4 regions of the Enterobacter sichuanensis genome follow, and region 2 is predicted to be linked to each of the others. Evidence: predicted binding sites of a transcription regulator. Region 2 holds the regulator's gene; each other region holds the start of a gene.
What was found. The regulator CRP, encoded in region 2, controls carbon source genes, mostly activating them, when cyclic AMP is high. The targets are predictions, from matches to a motif close to ATGTGANNNNNNTCACAT.
Positions count from the first base shown of each region.

Region 1: a site for CRP is predicted at 2,087-2,104, ahead of ydfZ (putative selenium delivery protein YdfZ). Genes of this name have one in related genera too.
Region 3: a site for CRP is predicted at 2,105-2,122, ahead of epd (erythrose-4-phosphate dehydrogenase). Genes of this name have one in related genera too.
Region 4: a site for CRP is predicted at 2,817-2,834, ahead of msrB (peptide-methionine (R)-S-oxide reductase MsrB). Genes of this name have one in related genera too.

Region 1 is NZ_CP027986.1:2,142,595-2,146,739, forward strand. Features, by position in the region: gene C1N69_RS10305 (MFS transporter) at 1-59, shown strand, start outside; gene C1N69_RS10310 (mannitol dehydrogenase family protein) at 279-1,742, shown strand; gene ydfZ (putative selenium delivery protein YdfZ) at 1,786-1,989, opposite strand; gene C1N69_RS10320 (GntR family transcriptional regulator) at 2,228-2,914, opposite strand; gene ydfG (bifunctional NADP-dependent 3-hydroxy acid dehydrogenase/3-hydroxypropionate dehydrogenase YdfG) at 3,006-3,752, opposite strand; gene dcp (peptidyl-dipeptidase Dcp) at 3,882-4,145, shown strand, end outside.
Region 2 is NZ_CP027986.1:4,309,530-4,313,674, reverse strand. Features, by position in the region: gene argD (bifunctional acetylornithine/succinyldiaminopimelate transaminase) at 1-169, shown strand, start outside; gene C1N69_RS20980 (YccS/YhfK family putative transporter) at 166-2,253, opposite strand; gene crp (cAMP-activated global transcriptional regulator CRP) at 2,311-2,943, opposite strand; gene C1N69_RS20970 (OsmC family protein) at 3,255-3,659, shown strand; gene C1N69_RS20965 (phosphoribulokinase) at 3,726-4,145, opposite strand, start outside.
Region 3 is NZ_CP027986.1:3,873,302-3,877,446, reverse strand. Features, by position in the region: gene tkt (transketolase) at 1-1,975, shown strand, start outside; gene epd (erythrose-4-phosphate dehydrogenase) at 2,317-3,336, shown strand; gene pgk (phosphoglycerate kinase) at 3,386-4,145, shown strand, end outside.
Region 4 is NZ_CP027986.1:1,875,416-1,879,560, reverse strand. Features, by position in the region: gene pncA (bifunctional nicotinamidase/pyrazinamidase) at 1-448, shown strand, start outside; gene chiD (chitinase ChiD) at 667-1,920, shown strand; gene C1N69_RS08955 (YeaC family protein) at 1,972-2,244, opposite strand; gene msrB (peptide-methionine (R)-S-oxide reductase MsrB) at 2,286-2,699, opposite strand; gene gapA (glyceraldehyde-3-phosphate dehydrogenase) at 3,041-4,036, shown strand; gene C1N69_RS08940 (D-hexose-6-phosphate mutarotase) at 4,109-4,145, shown strand, end outside.

The sequences.
Region 1 (4,145 bases), 2.2 Mb from region 2:
CGGCGGAGACGGTGTCAGAAGAGACTGTTGGTTACGGAGCGCTCTCCTCGCGCCGTTAGTGGTTTATATCTTTCGTGAGATATCACACAACTTTCTCTTTATGTCACACCACATGCGCAAAAGTTAATATAAATCAAAACCTCGAACGGCAGTATCAGTATGGTTGATGGCAGTTATGGTTTACCCCAACTGCCATTCTAGTTGGTGTAGTCAGCAGGCGCTGCCGTTTAACAACATGCGGCAGCGCTCCACAGCGTTCTAATTAACGAGTCTAAATCATGGAAAACAAGTTATTGCAGGCCCACGCGACGCTGCCTCAGTACGATCGCGACAGCCTCAAAGCACGCATCGTTCATTTAGGGTTTGGCGCTTTTCACCGGGCGCATCAGGCGGTGTATGCCGACATACTCGCGGCAGAACAGGGCAGCGACTGGGGCTACTGCGAGGTTAACCTGATTGGCGGCGAGCAGCAGATCGCCGATCTGAACGCGCAGGATAACCTCTATACGGTGGCGGAAATGTCCGCCGATGCATGGATCTCCCGCGTGGTTGGCGTAGTCAAAAAGGCGCTGCATGCGCAGGTTGACGGGCTGGAGAGCGTGCTGGCAGCAATGTGCGAACCGCAGGTGGCGATTGTCTCACTGACCATCACCGAGAAAGGGTACTGCCATTCCCCGGCGACCGGACAACTGATGCTCGATCACCCGTTTATCGTCGCCGACCTGCAAAACCCGCACCAGCCAAAATCCGCGCCGGGTGTGGTGGTAGAAGCGCTGGCGCGCCGCAAAGCGGCGGGTCTGCCGGCATTTAGTGTGATGTCGTGCGACAACATGCCGGAGAACGGCCATGTGATGCGCAGCGTCACCTGCGCTTACGCCCGGGCGGTTGACGCTGAGCTGGCGGACTGGATCGAAACCCACGTCACCTTCCCGTCAACGATGGTGGATCGCATCGTGCCCGCGGTCACGCCCGATACGCTGGATAAAATCGAGCAACTGACCGGCGTTCGCGATCCTGCAGCGGTGGCCTGCGAACCGTTCCGCCAGTGGGTAATAGAAGATAACTTTGTCGCCGGTCGTCCTGAGTGGGAAAAAGCCGGTGCCGAGCTGGTTGCTGACGTCATTCCGTTTGAAGAGATGAAGCTGCGCATGCTCAACGGCAGCCACTCGTTCCTGGCGTATCTGGGGTATCTGGCCGGGTATCAACATATCAACGAGTGTATGGAAGACGAGAACTACCGCGTCGCCGCGCACGCGCTGATGATCGGCGAACAGGCGCCAACCCTGAAAGTGAAAGGCGTCGATTTAGGTCGCTATGCCGATCTGCTGATCGCCCGCTACAGCAACCCGGCCCTGCGTCACCGTACGTGGCAAATCGCGATGGACGGTAGCCAGAAGCTCCCGCAGCGGATGCTTGATTCCGTGCGCTGGCATCTGGCGCACCGGAAGCCTTTCCCGCTGCTGGCGCTGGGGGTTGCCGGCTGGATGCGCTATGTCGGCGGCGTGGATGAGCAGGGCAAGGCCATTGAGGTGAGCGATCCGCAGCTGGCGGTCATTCAGGCGGCGGTGAAGGGCAGTGCAGAAGGAGAAAGCCGGGTGCATGCGCTGCTCGGTATTGAGGCTATCTTCGGTAAAGCGTTACCGCAGGACGCTGACTTTGTGGATGCGGTGATGAAGGCATATCAGACGTTACTGCAGAAGGGCGTCAAAGCGACCGTGGCGCAGTTCGTGTCGCAACGGTAGTTCAGCACATGCCGCCGTTCGCGGCGGCATGCAGGGACACAGGTTAGTGCATCCCCAGACGAATCAGCTCAATCGGTTCGAACTTACCTTCACATCCTTCCACTTCCACGGTTTTGCTACGACGCACCTGCTCGGCATTGAGGCCGTCACTGTGGATCGCTTTAATCACGCCGAACTGGTTTGTGCCACTAATCATGACGCGGCTGCCAGTAGTGATTGCATTGCGGTTACGGTCGTATGTCATCATGGTATTTTCTCCTCTCTAACCTGGTCGTTACGGCGTTATTTCTGGTACGCCGTTCACGGGGCATATAAATACGCCTGTCCGCAGGTCAGTTTTTTGTTTTTGATCAAACTCACACTTTTTTCTTTATTTCGCAGGAGCAGCGATCGCAGAGAGGGGAATATAGCGCGAACGTCATTGGATGGAATAAAACCAGGCAGGACAACGCATGACTCGCCGCACCCGTAAGGGGCGGCGAATGTTACTCTTCGCTAAACCACTCGCTATTTTCCTGACGGATAAGCTGCACCGATTCGCTAATTTCCTGCAGATGCAGCGTCATTGCTTTTTCCACAGCGTCCGGGTCGCGTTTTTCGAGCGCGCTGAAAATATCGTGATGCTGTCGGAGCAACATTTCCGGTGGCGAGACGTGATCGAGACTCATATACCGCACGCGATCGATGGTGGCTTTGATGTTTTCGATAGTGTCCCAGGCGAGTTGGCAATCCGCAATCTGCGCCAGTTTCTGGTGGAATTCATCATCGAGCTGGAAGAAGTCATTCAGCTGTTTACGGTCAATCGCAATACGCTGCTGATGCAGATTCTGCTCCAGCAGGTAACACTGGTTGTCGTTGATAAGCGTTGCAGCACGACGCGCCACCGCGCATTCAATGGCCTGACGAACGAAACATCCGTTGCGAACCTGAGAAAGTGAAATTTTATTCACGTAACTGCCGCGCTGGGGACGGATCTGAATCAGACCGTTTTCCGCAAGCTTAATAAACGCTTCACGCACCGGCTGCCGGGAGACGTCAAACCGCACGGAGACCTCTTTTTCGGAAAGCGGTGTTCCCGGTGGGATCAGGCAATGAACAATATCGCGTCGCAAAATGCGATAGATTTGCTGGTTGACGGGCTGGGTGGGATTAAGTTGCGATTCAGCGGCCATGAGTTGTCATTTCTCAGAGAGTTAGCCCGAACATACTACCATTCTTTTATAACCCGAAACAGACCCGGCCCGCAGGCCGGGAAGGGCACGGTTAGCCGCGATGGACGTTCAGTCCGGCAAAACTCTGGCTGACGGGCATCATTTCGACAGTATTGATATTGACGTGTTTTGGCAGCGTCGCCACCCACCAGACTGTTTCTGTGACATCTTCCGGCGTCAGCGCGTTAGCATTTTCGTAGGTCTTATCTGCCTTCGCGTCATCGCCTTTGAAACGGACATTGGAAAATTCGGTGCCGCCCACCAGACCCGGCTCGATATCGGTCACACGAATGGCGGTGCCGTGCAGATCGGTGCGCAGGTTAAGGCTGAACTGGCGTACAAACGCTTTCGTCGCGCCATAAACGTTGCCGCCCGCGTAAGGCCAGCTCCCGGCCGTTGAGCCGATATTGATAATATGGCCACGGTTACGCTCAACCATCCCCGGCAACACCGCGCGGGTCATGTAGACCAGCCCTTTGTTGTTGGTGTCGATCATGTTTTCCCAGTCTTCTACGCTGGCTTTGTGGGCGGGCTCCATGCCCAGCGCCAGACCAGCATTGTTGACCAGCACGTCGATGGCGCGCCATTCAGCGGGCAGGTTGGCAATCATCTCTTCAATGGCAGCGCGGTTACGCACATCGAGCTGCGCGGTCAGGATGCTGTCGCCTAATTCGTCTTTCAGCTCCTGCAAACGTTCCTGGCGGCGCCCGGTCGCAATAACCTTGTGCCCGTTGGCGACGAAGCGACGCGTGATGCTTTCACCAAAACCTGCCGTTGCCCCGGTAACTAAAATAATCATCTCACTGTTCCTCAACGCTTTTTGTGTTGTACTAACATAGCATGGTCGCAGAGGGAGCGTTAAGGCAACATTTGTATGACAGCGTTGCAGGGGCTACTCTGGGAAGAAACCCGTACTCAGGAGTGAAAGATGGCGGCCACCAATCCTTTTTTTGACATCAGTCTGTTGCCTTACCAGGCGCCCCGTTTTGATGAAATCAACGACAGCCACTATCGCCCGGCTTTCGATGAAGCGCTTCGCCAGAAGCGGGCGGACATTGAGGCCATTGTCGCTCAGCACGCTGCGCCAGATTTCAATAACACCGTGCTGGCGCTGGAAAAAAGTGGCGTCATGCTCACGCGCGTCAGCAGCGTTTTCTTCGCCATGACCTCCGCGCACACCAACGCGTATCTG
Region 2 (4,145 bases):
AGGCCGCGCACGCGATTTCCTGCACGCCGCCGCCCACGAAGGGGTGATGGTGCTCAATGCCGGGCCGGACGTGATGCGTTTTGCGCCGTCGCTGGTGGTGGAAGAGAAAGACATTGAAGACGGTTTAACCCGCTTTGCCGCGGCAGTCGCGAAGATCGTAAAAGGTTAATACGCCGTCCGCTTCAGGCGACGGGTTAACCAAATCCCGTGATGCGGACGCTGACGCCATGCCACCGATGAAATGGTGTGCAGGGTGTTCAGATGTCCCAGAATGCGCTGTAAATGCTGCTCAAGGGTACTCATTGGCCCGTGGGTGAGCGTTTCCGGCGCTTCCAGAATATTTGAATCCCCCGACTCACCCGGCGCGTCATACTCCAGACGCTGCTGACAGCGCTGCAGAGCAATCTCACACGACTGCAGGTAACGTTGCGCCAGGTCTGGCGTCAGCATGGTATGTTCACGCGCGAGCGTGGTCATGGCGTTGATATGTTCGACGATAAACTGGCTGTGCGTCACCCAGAGCTTCATGTCCGCAAGATAGTGCGAGTTAAAGCCGGGCTCCTGCATCGCCTGGTTGAGCGAGTTGAACAGGGCGTTGTGCGCCTGGTTGACCTTCATCCGCTGATAAGCCAGCGGGGAGGGCTGAGGATCATCGCTCAGAATCAGGCGGATAGCCTCCTGGTCAGCCTCCAGCGCGTCGTGGGCGTTCTGCCTGAGCAGCCCGCTCTGCCACTGCGGCCACAGCCAGACCATACCACCAAAGGCAATCAGACAGCCGATGAGGGTATCAATCAGCCTGGCGACAATAAACTGTTCGCCATTGAGCGTGAGCAACTGCAGGGTATACACCGCCGTCACCGTAAAACCCACCATCGCCCAGCCGTAGTTTTTACGAATAATCAGGTAGCTCACCAGCGTAATCACCAACATTCCTGCCAGGGTATAGCCTTCCGGCACGTGGAAGTGCAGCGTCACGCCCGCAATAATCAGCCCCGCCATCGTTCCGCCGGCCCGGTGCAGAATCCGCACCCGCGTGGCGCCGTAGCCATTCTGGGTGACAAACAGCACGGTCATTAAGATCCAGTAGGGTTTCGGCAGATGCAGCGCCATGCCCATCAGGCTGGCGACACTGAGCATGACGCTAATCCGTGCGGCATTGCGCAGGGCGGACGATTTAAGCGACAGATAACTTCTGAGCGCGGGCAACAGCGGAAGCCGTTTTTGTTTGTCCGCCATCAGATCGCGGGAATAAAGCGGGCGCTGGGTACGCAGCACGCGGGCGATGCGGCTGAAGTGCCAGGCGGCAAACTGACCGACCGGGTTATCCGGATGCTGACGGGCGATTTTCTCCAGCGCGCCGAGCTGTTTGTCCATGTTAAAGCGCGTGGGGTAGCGGTGATAGAGAATATCGTCGGCCAGGATCCGCAGGCGCGCGGAGACGGTCTGTGCGTTCCAGCGGATCACCGCTTCAGCGTGGCTGCGCTCTACCAGTTTTTGCACCTCTTGCGGGTGGTGAAGACTTACGGAGATATGTTCCTGCAGATCCAGCCCCACCTGGAAAGTGCGCAGCAGCCGTTTATATTCGTGATTCTGGTTGGCGGCGAGCATATGCAGTTGCTGGTAGCACTGGCTTATCAGATCCACCATCTTTTGCTGACGGGTCAGCAGCGGGGGCAGCGATCTTTCCGGATCGGTATGCTGGGTGAGCAGGGTGTATTTGGCTTCACAATACTCCGCCAGCTGCACATAGAGCAGGCTCAGGGATTCACGCAGCGGTTGTTCGCGCCACAGCCAGAACCAGAACCAGTTAAACAGCCCGTACCATAATGTCCCCAGCGCGTAGATCAGCAGCGGCTCCCACACCGGCATATTTCCGGCGAGGCTCAGCGTGAAAATGGCCGCAATCAGCGAGGCGGGAAGTAGACGGGCGTGCAGCGAGCTGATTTCGGCGGTGACACCCAGGGTCATCGCCAGCACGGTCAGGATCAGCGGCAGCGGAATATCGCGCGCCAGCAGAAGCTGCACGGCGAGACTACAGCCGGCAAACAGTGAACCGCCAATGATGAGTCGTTTGAAAAAGCGCTTATGCGGCGTGTCCAGACCGGCAATGTTGCAGCAGGCGGGCACCAGAGAAAAGAGCAGACCTTGCTGAAGATGTCCGAGGAGCAGGCCTACGGCCACAGGAAGACACAACACCAGCGTTTGTCGCAGTGCGTAGTTAACTTCCGGGTGATAGATCAGCCTGCGCCACATGGGGAGTAGAGACAAAAACGGCGTGACACCTTGCGGTGACACGCCGTTTGAGCGGAATTAACGCGTTCCGTAAACCACGATGGTTTTACCGTGGGCGGAGATCAGGTTTTGATCTTCCAGCATTTTCAGGATACGACCTACGGTTTCACGGGAGCAACCGACGATCTGACCAATTTCCTGACGGGTAATTTTAATTTGCATGCCGTCCGGGTGGGTCATGGCGTCTGGCTGTTTCGCCAGGTTCAGCAGCGTCTGTGCAATACGGCCCGTCACGTCCAGGAAGGCGAGGTTGCCCACTTTCTCAGAGGTGACCTGCAGACGGCGCGCCATCTGGGAAGAAAGACGCATCAGGATGTCAGGGTTAACCTGAATCAGCTGACGGAATTTCTTGTAAGAAATTTCAGCCACTTCACATGCTGTCTTTGCACGAACCCAGGCGCTACGTTCCTGGCCCTCTTCAAACAGGCCCAGTTCACCGATGAAATCGCCCTGGTTCAGATAAGAAAGGATCATCTCTTTCCCTTCTTCATCTTTGATCAGCACTGCCACCGAGCCTTTAACGATGTAATACAACGTTTCCGCTTTTTCACCCTGGTGAATCAGCGTGCTCTTCGATGGGTACTTATGAATGTGGCAATGAGACAAGAACCATTCGAGAGTCGGGTCTGTTTGCGGTTTGCCAAGCACCATGCGCTGTTATCCTCTGTTATAAGCTGTCACCAGAGTCATCAGATGCATCCGGACTCTGGGGTTGCAATCGAATTCTTACCCATACCCTGGGAAGTCGGCTACCGTAACGTTTCGCAGCCAGTAAAGTTTGATGTCCTCTGCATACACGTGTAACGTCAATGTATTACTGTAGCATCCTGAGTGTTTTAGCATAGCTTTCGCCGCGTGTCTCCTGGTGTCTCGCTTCAGCATGATGCAGGTCGCCTTCCATTGCGAGAAATGTAACGCACGCGTAATCTGTCACCAAAAATGCAACGTTGGAGTTTAAGAATATGCAAGCGCGCGTGAAATGGGTTGAAGGTTTAACGTTCCTGGGCGAGTCCGCTTCCGGACACCAGATTTTGATGGATGGCAACTCCGGCGATAAAGCGCCAAGCCCAATGGAGATGGTGCTGATGGCGGCAGGGGGATGCAGCGCCATTGACGTGGTGTCGATTCTGCAGAAAGGCCGTCATGACGTGACAGATTGCGAGGTTAAACTGACCTCAGAACGTCGTGAAGAGGCGCCACGCCTGTTCACCCATATTAATCTGCACTTTGTTGTGACCGGCAAAGCGTTGAAAGACACGGCGGTATCACGCGCGGTGGACCTGTCGGCGGAGAAGTACTGCTCTGTGGCGTTAATGCTGGAGAAGGCGGTAAAAATCACCCATTCGTATGAAGTGATTGAGGCGTGATTGATTGGGCATCGTGCGTGTTGATGCCCTCACCCTAACCCTCTCCCACAGGGAGAGGGAATATGATTATGCGATCTGCTTCCCTTCCATCAGTCGCTGTACCAGCGGCGTCATGATGAGCTCCATTGCCAGTCCCATTTTTCCGCCCGGCACCACTAATGTATTCATGTGAGAAATGAACGAGCCCTGCAGCATCGCCAGCAGCCACGGATAATCAATGCCTTCGAGATTGCGGAAATGGATCACCACAAAGCTCTCATCCAGCGACGGGATACTTTTGGCGGCGAACGGGTTGGAGGTGTCCACCGTCGGCACGCGCTGGAAGTTGATATGGGTGCGGGAAAACTGCGGCGTCAGGTAGTTGATGTAATCTTCCATGGAACGCACCACCGAGTCCATCACTGCCTCGCGTGAGTGGCCGCGCTCGCTCATGTCACGCGTCAGTTTCTGGATCCACTCCAGGTTGACGATTGGGACCACGCCGAC
Region 3 (4,145 bases), 440 kb from region 2:
GCTTGCTAATGCTATTCGTGCGCTGAGCATGGACGCAGTACAGAAAGCCAAATCCGGCCACCCAGGGGCCCCTATGGGTATGGCTGATATCGCCGAAGTCCTGTGGCGTGATTTCCTGAACCACAACCCGCAGAACCCGTCATGGGCTGACCGCGACCGTTTCGTACTGTCTAACGGCCACGGCTCGATGCTGATTTATAGCCTGCTGCATCTCACGGGCTACGATCTGCCTATCGAAGAGCTGAAAAACTTCCGTCAGCTGCACTCCAAAACACCTGGCCACCCGGAAGTGGGCTACACCGCTGGCGTAGAAACCACCACCGGCCCACTGGGTCAGGGTATTGCTAACGCAGTGGGTATGGCGATTGCTGAGAAAACCCTGGCGGCGCAGTTCAACCGTCCTGGCCACGACATCGTTGACCACTTCACCTATGCGTTCATGGGTGACGGCTGCATGATGGAAGGCATTTCTCACGAAGTGTGCTCTCTGGCAGGTACCCTGAAGCTGGGCAAACTGGTTGCGTTCTATGACGACAACGGCATCTCCATCGACGGTCACGTTGAAGGCTGGTTCACTGACGACACCGCTAAACGTTTCGAAGCCTACGGCTGGCACGTGGTGCGTGGCGTTGATGGCCATGATGCTGACTCGATTAAACGTGCGGTTGAAGAAGCGCGCGCAGTCACTGACAAACCATCCCTGCTGATGTGCAAAACCATCATCGGCTTTGGTTCACCGAACAAAGCGGGTACTCACGACTCCCACGGTGCGCCACTGGGCGACGCGGAAATCGCGCTGACCCGTGAAGCGCTGGGCTGGAAACACCCTGCATTCGAAATCCCTTCTGACATTTATGCGCAGTGGGATGCAAAAGAAGCAGGTCAGGCCAAAGAAGCGGCATGGAACGAGAAGTTTGCTGCGTACGCGAAAGCCTTCCCGCAGGAAGCGGCTGAATTCACCCGTCGTATGAAAGGTGACATGCCGTCTGACTTCGACGCGAAAGCGAACGAGTTCATTGCTAAACTGCAGGCGAACCCATCCAAAATCGCCAGCCGTAAAGCGTCTCAGAACGCGATCGAAGCGTTCGGTCCTCTGCTTCCGGAATTCCTTGGCGGCTCCGCTGACCTGGCTCCGTCTAACCTGACCCTGTGGTCTGGCTCTAAGCCAATCAACGAAGATACTGCCGGTAACTACATCCATTACGGTGTACGTGAATTCGGTATGACGGCGATCGCGAACGGTATCGCGCTGCACGGTGGTTTCCTGCCGTACACCTCTACCTTCCTGATGTTCGTGGAATATGCACGTAACGCCGTGCGTATGGCTGCGCTGATGAAACAGCGTCAGGTGATGGTCTATACCCACGACTCCATCGGTCTGGGCGAAGATGGTCCAACTCACCAGCCGGTAGAGCAGGTGGCTTCCCTGCGTGTGACCCCGAACATGAGCACATGGCGTCCATGTGACCAGGTTGAGTCTGCTGTGGCGTGGAAATACGGTGTTGAGCGTCAGGACGGCCCAACCGCGCTGATCCTCTCCCGTCAGAACCTGGCTCAGCAGGATCGTACGCCAGAGCAGCTGGCGAACATCGCGCGCGGTGGTTATGTGCTGAAAGATTGCGCAGGCCAGCCTGAGCTGATCTTCATCGCAACCGGTTCTGAAGTGGAACTGGCTGTCGCCGCCTGGGACAAACTGACTGCCGAAGGCGTGAAAGCGCGCGTGGTATCCATGCCGTCTACCGATGCGTTCGACAAACAGGATGCTGCTTACCGTGAATCCGTTCTGCCTAAAGCGGTAACCGCGCGTGTGGCAGTGGAAGCGGGTATCGCTGACTACTGGTTCAAATATGTGGGCCTGAACGGCGCCATCGTCGGTATGACCACTTTCGGTGAATCTGCTCCGGCAGAACAGCTGTTCGAAGAGTTCGGCTTCACCGTTGAGAACGTTGTCGCGAAAGCGAAAGAACTGCTGTAATTGTTTGTACGTTGCGGGCTGATGCCCTCACCCCAACCCTCTCCCACTGGGAGAGGGTGCAAACACTAAAAACGGTAACCTCCCGGTTACCGTTTTGCTTTTACCTCGCCGTAAATTATTCCACCTAAAATGTGACGCAAGTCATATAGCTTGCTTATTCATCTGGACAGACATTCCTTTTATTCCTCGTTTCGCTTATTCTTGCTGAAGCGTTTCAGTCGATTAAATGTTCGACAATTGACCAATCAATCGCAGTTTGTGACAGCAAGGATTCCCCTTCGGGCGTAGCTGGATTACTCTTTCAGCCACCTCAAACCCAGGGAGTGCTTTGCAGGAGATCTATGACCGTACGCGTAGCGATTAATGGCTTCGGTCGCATCGGGCGTAATGTGGTTCGTGCTCTGTATGAATCCGGACGTCGGGCGGAAATAACCGTGGTGGCAATCAATGAACTGGCGGATGCTACGGGCATGGCGCATTTATTGAAATATGACACCAGCCACGGACGCTTTGCCTGGGATGTGCGCCAGGACAGAGATCAGCTCTATGTGGGTGACGACGCTATTCGTGTGCTGCATGAGAGCAGCATTTCCGGGCTACCCTGGCGCGAACTGGGTGTGGATGTGGTGCTTGACTGTACCGGTGTGTATGGCAACCGTGAACATGGCGAAGCGCATCTCGCGGCAGGTGCGAAAAAAGTCCTGTTCTCCCATCCCGGCAGTAACGACCTCGACGCGACCGTCGTGTTTGGCGTCAACCAGCATGAGCTGCAAGCTGAACACCGCATTGTCTCCAACGCCTCCTGTACCACTAACTGCATTATTCCGGTCATCAAACTGTTAGACGATGCGTATGGCATTGAATCCGGTACCGTGACCACGATTCACTCCGCCATGCACGATCAACAGGTGATTGACGCTTACCACCCGGATTTACGGCGCACGCGTGCAGCGAGCCAGTCAATCATTCCGGTGGATACCAAACTGGCGGCAGGGATCACCCGAATTTTTCCGCAGTTTAATGACCGCTTTGAAGCGATTGCCGTGCGTGTTCCGACAATCAACGTCACCGCCATCGATCTTAGCGTGACGGTGAAAAAACCAGTAAAAGCCTGTGAAGTCAACCAGTTGCTGCAAAAAGCGGCACAGGGGGCATTTCATGGTATAGTTGACTATACGGAATTACCGTTGGTCTCAGTGGATTTTAACCACGACCCGCACAGCGCCATCGTCGATGGTACTCAAACGCGCGTCAGTGGCGCACACCTTATCAAGACGCTGGTCTGGTGTGATAACGAATGGGGCTTTGCTAACCGAATGCTCGACACCACGTTAGCAATGGCCGCTCAAGGTTTCAGGTAAGACGCATCGTGCGTCTGCAAAACTTTAAGAATCAACGAGAGGATTCACCATGTCTGTAATTAAGATGACCGATCTGGATCTGGCTGGTAAACGCGTTTTCATCCGTGCTGATCTGAACGTACCGGTTAAAGATGGCAAAGTGACCAGTGACGCGCGTATCCGTGCATCACTGCCAACCATCGAACTGGCTCTGAAGCAGGGCGCGAAAGTGATGGTTACCTCCCACCTGGGTCGTCCAACCGAAGGCGAGTACAACGAAGAGTTCTCTCTGCTGCCAGTTGTTAATTACCTGAAAGACAAACTGTCCAACCCGGTTCGCCTGGTAAAAGATTACCTGGACGGCGTTGAAGTTGCTGCCGGTGAACTGGTGGTTCTGGAAAACGTTCGCTTCAACAAAGGCGAGAAGAAAGACGACGAAACCCTGTCCAAAAAATACGCTGCACTGTGCGACGTATTCGTGATGGATGCTTTCGGTACGGCTCACCGTGCGCAGGCGTCTACCCACGGTATCGGTAAATTTGCAGACGTTGCGTGTGCCGGTCCTCTGCTGGCTGACGAACTGGAAGCACTGGGTAAAGCACTGAAAGAACCCGCTCGCCCAATGGTGGCTATCGTGGGTGGTTCTAAAGTGTCTACCAAACTGACCGTTCTGGATTCCCTGTCTAAAATCGCTGACCAGCTGATCGTTGGCGGTGGTATCGCGAACACCTTCGTTGCCGCTCAGGGCCACAATGTCGGTAAATCCCTGTACGAAGCTGACCTGGTTGACGAAGCTAAACGCCTGCTGGGCACCTGCGATATCCCGGTTC
Region 4 (4,145 bases), 2.3 Mb from region 2:
TCACGTCGAGCCATTCACTCAGGGAGAACTCGACGGGTTGTCACAAACCTTCTGGCCGGATCACTGCGTACAGCAGACACAAGGCGCGGAGCTGCATCCGCTCCTGAAACAGAAAGCCATCGATGCGGTGTTCCATAAAGGGGAAAACCCTGCTATCGACAGCTACAGCGCGTTTTTTGATAACGGGCATCGCCAGAAAACGGCGCTGGACGCGTGGTTACGTCACCATGAAATCACGGAGCTGATTGTGCTGGGGCTGGCAACCGATTACTGCGTGAAATTTACCGTGCTGGACGCGCTCCAGTTAGGCTATACCGTCAGCGTCATCACCGATGGTTGCCGTGGGGTGAATATTCAGCCGCAGTACAGTGCCCAGGCGTTTATGGACATGGCCGCGGAAGGCGCGACGCTGTATACGCTCGAAGACTGGCTGGAAACGCAGGCGTAGTCTTTTATGCCGGGTGGCGGCTTCGCCTTACCCGGCCTACTTTCTTTGGTTTTGTAGGCCGGGTAAGCGCAGCGCCACCCGGCATTTCTTCCCCAATCCCCATAAAGTGAACTCCCTCGCATCCTCAGCGAAGCGGCAATGCTATTCTCATCAGGTTGTTTTTTCGCCACGCCTTTTCCGTGGCGTGGTTAATTTTATTATGTCAAAGAGGAACTTGTATGAAACGTATGCCTTTGCTGGCAGTATTGCCCCTGCTGTGCGCTTCCGTTGCTTCTGCCAGTAACCTGATGTCCGTGGGCTACTTTAATGGCGGAGGTGACGTCACTGCCGGACCGGGTGGCGACATCAACAAATTAGACGTCCGCCAGATTACACATCTCAACTACTCGTTTGGTCTGATCTATAACGACGAAAAAGACGAAACCAACGCCGCGCTGAAAGACTCGACCAGGCTGCACCAGATCTGGTTATCACCCAAAGTCGCCTCCGACCTCGCATTCATCCCGACCCTGCGCAAACAAAACCCGAACCTTAAGGTCCTGCTCTCCGTCGGCGGCTGGGGCGCACGCGGTTTCTCTGGCGCAGCGGCAACCAAAGAGAGCCGCGCGGTGTTTATCCGCTCCGCGCAGGAGATTGTCGACAAGTACGGTCTGGACGGGATCGATCTCGACTGGGAGTACCCGGTGAATGGCGCATGGGGTCTGGTTGCAAGCCAGCCCGCCGACCGGGATAACTTCACCGCCCTGCTAAAAGAGATGCGCGCCGCCTTCGGGCACAAAAAGCTGGTGACCATTGCAGTGGGCGCCAACGCAGAAAGTCCGAAAAGCTGGGTGGATGTCAGCGCCATCGCTCCCCTGCTCGACTACATCAACCTGATGACCTACGACATGGCGTACGGAACGCAATATTTCAACGCCAATTTGTATGACTCCAGCACCTGGCCGACGGTGGCCGCCGCAGATAAATACAGCGTCAATTTTGTGGTGAACAACTATCTGGCCGCCGGGCTGAAGCCGCAGCAGATGAACCTCGGAATCGGTTTCTATGGCCGCGTGCCGAAACGAGCCGTGGAGCCGGGCATTGACTGGAGCAAACCCGACGCACAAAAAAATCCAGTTACCCAGCCCTACTTCGGGCCACAGGAGATCGGGTTGTTCAGGTCACTCGGCTATGACCTGACCAAAGATACCTACGTGAAGTACAACGACATCGTGAAGAAGCTGTTGAACGATCCGCAGAAGCGCTTTACAGAGCACTGGGACGACCAGGCGAAAGTGCCGTGGCTCTCGGTGAAGGGTGCCGATGGCAACGCGCTGTTTGCGATTTCGTATGAGAACCCACGTTCCGTTGCCATCAAAGCGGACTATATCAAAGCGAAAGGCCTCGCCGGGGCGATGTTCTGGGAGTATGGCGCGGATGACGAAAACCAGTTAGCGAAGCAGCTGGCGGCGTCGTTGGGGATCCCGCACTAAGCAGTATTGTGCCGGGTGGCGCTAACGCTTACCCGGCCTACATTGAGATCATTATTTGAAAGTGGCAATCGGCTTCGGCGTGATGCCGAACTCTTCTTTCAGCTCACGCTTGCTCTTCATCACCATCTGGCCGTTGGTGTCGATGGTCATGTGCTGCGCGTCGGTGTTATTGCGCGCCTGCCACAGCATGACCAGTTGCAGGCTGTTCTCTTTTTGCTCCGGCGTCAGCGCGACGCCATCAGGCCATTTTCCGAGCTCAACGGCGGTGACCAGGCGCTGATAAATCTCCGGCGTCATACCGCTAATCATCTCTTTAATATTCACAATCGCTCCCTTTAGCAGGAATAATTTGCTGAATCGTTTTTTCAACCTTTGATCTGGTCGCCGTTTTCATCGTCGCTGAAGCTCAGGGAGGCTGAATTGACGCAGAAACGCTCGCCCGTTGGCTGTGGTCCATCCGGGAAGACGTGACCCAGGTGCGCATCACAGTTGCCGCAACGTATTTCCGTGCGCACCATGCCATGGGATGAGTCAGTCAGGTAGCGGATTGCCTCGTCGCTCACCGGCTCGTAAAAGCTCGGCCAGCCGCAGCCAGAATCGTATTTCGTCTGGGAATTGAACAATGGCGCATCACAGACCAGACAGTGGTAAACGCCATCGCGTTTGTTATGCAGTAAACGTCCGGTGAACGGCGGTTCCGTGCCGTGATTCTGCGTCACGTAAAACTGCATTTCTGTGAGGTTTTTTTTCAAATCGTCAGGGTTACGTTGGTTCGACATAGGCTTACATCTCGCTGTAGAAACAGACATCTTTTAACCCGGATTCTAACAAAACATTAACACCCTTGCGTGCACTTTTGATCTAAACTTATGTGTCGCGAAAAGGCGGTCAGGCAATTGTGATCATGTTCACATTTTTATCCTGAGAGGACTTTAAAATCCCGGGCGCAGCCCCCATGTGGTTGCAAGCTCAAAGGGAAAGTGAGGCGAGTCAGTCGCACAAACGTTAGTCACAGGATTGATTTGTCGCAATGATTGACACGATTCCGCTTGACGCTGCGTAAGGTTTTTGTAATTTTACAGGCAACCTTTTATTCACTAACAAATAGCTGGTGGAATATATGACTATCAAAGTAGGTATCAACGGTTTTGGCCGTATCGGCCGTATTGTTTTCCGTGCTGCTCAGAAACGTTCTGACATCGAAATCGTTGGTATCAACGATCTCCTGGACGCTGAATACATGGCGTACATGCTGAAGTACGACTCAACTCACGGTCGTTTCGACGGCACCGTTGAAGTGAAAGACGGCCACCTGGTTGTTAACGGCAAAACCATCCGCGTTACTGCTGAGAAAGACCCAGCTAACCTGAAATGGAACGAAATCGGTGTTGATGTTGTTGCTGAAGCAACCGGTATCTTCCTGACCGACGAAACTGCACGTAAACACATCACTGCGGGTGCGAAAAAAGTTGTTCTGACGGGTCCTTCCAAAGACAACACCCCAATGTTCGTTCGTGGTGCAAACTTCGAGACTTACGCTGGCCAGGACATCGTTTCTAACGCATCCTGCACCACCAACTGCCTGGCACCGCTGGCTAAAGTTATCAACGACAACTTCGGCATCATCGAAGGTCTGATGACTACCGTTCACGCAACCACCGCTACTCAGAAAACCGTTGACGGCCCGTCTCACAAAGACTGGCGCGGCGGCCGTGGCGCGGCTCAGAACATCATCCCATCCTCTACCGGTGCTGCTAAAGCAGTAGGTAAAGTACTGCCAGAACTGAACGGCAAACTGACTGGTATGGCGTTCCGCGTTCCAACTCCTAACGTATCCGTTGTTGACCTGACCGTTCGTCTGGAAAAAGCTGCTTCTTATGAAGAAATTAAGAAAGCAATCAAAGCTGCTTCCGAAGGCGCAATGAAAGGCGTTCTGGGTTACACCGAAGACGACGTTGTATCTACCGATTTCAACGGCGAAGTGTGCACTTCCGTGTTCGATGCTAAAGCAGGTATCGCACTGAACGACAACTTCGTTAAACTGGTATCCTGGTACGACAACGAAACCGGCTACTCTAACAAAGTACTGGACCTGATCGCTCACATCTCCAAATAAGTTGAGATGAGTGTTTGATCCAAAAAGGCGACTTCGGTCGCCTTTTTTATTGCCAAGACAGAGGATTGCTTAATGATTAATAAAATTTTTGCACTTCCGGTAGTCGAAC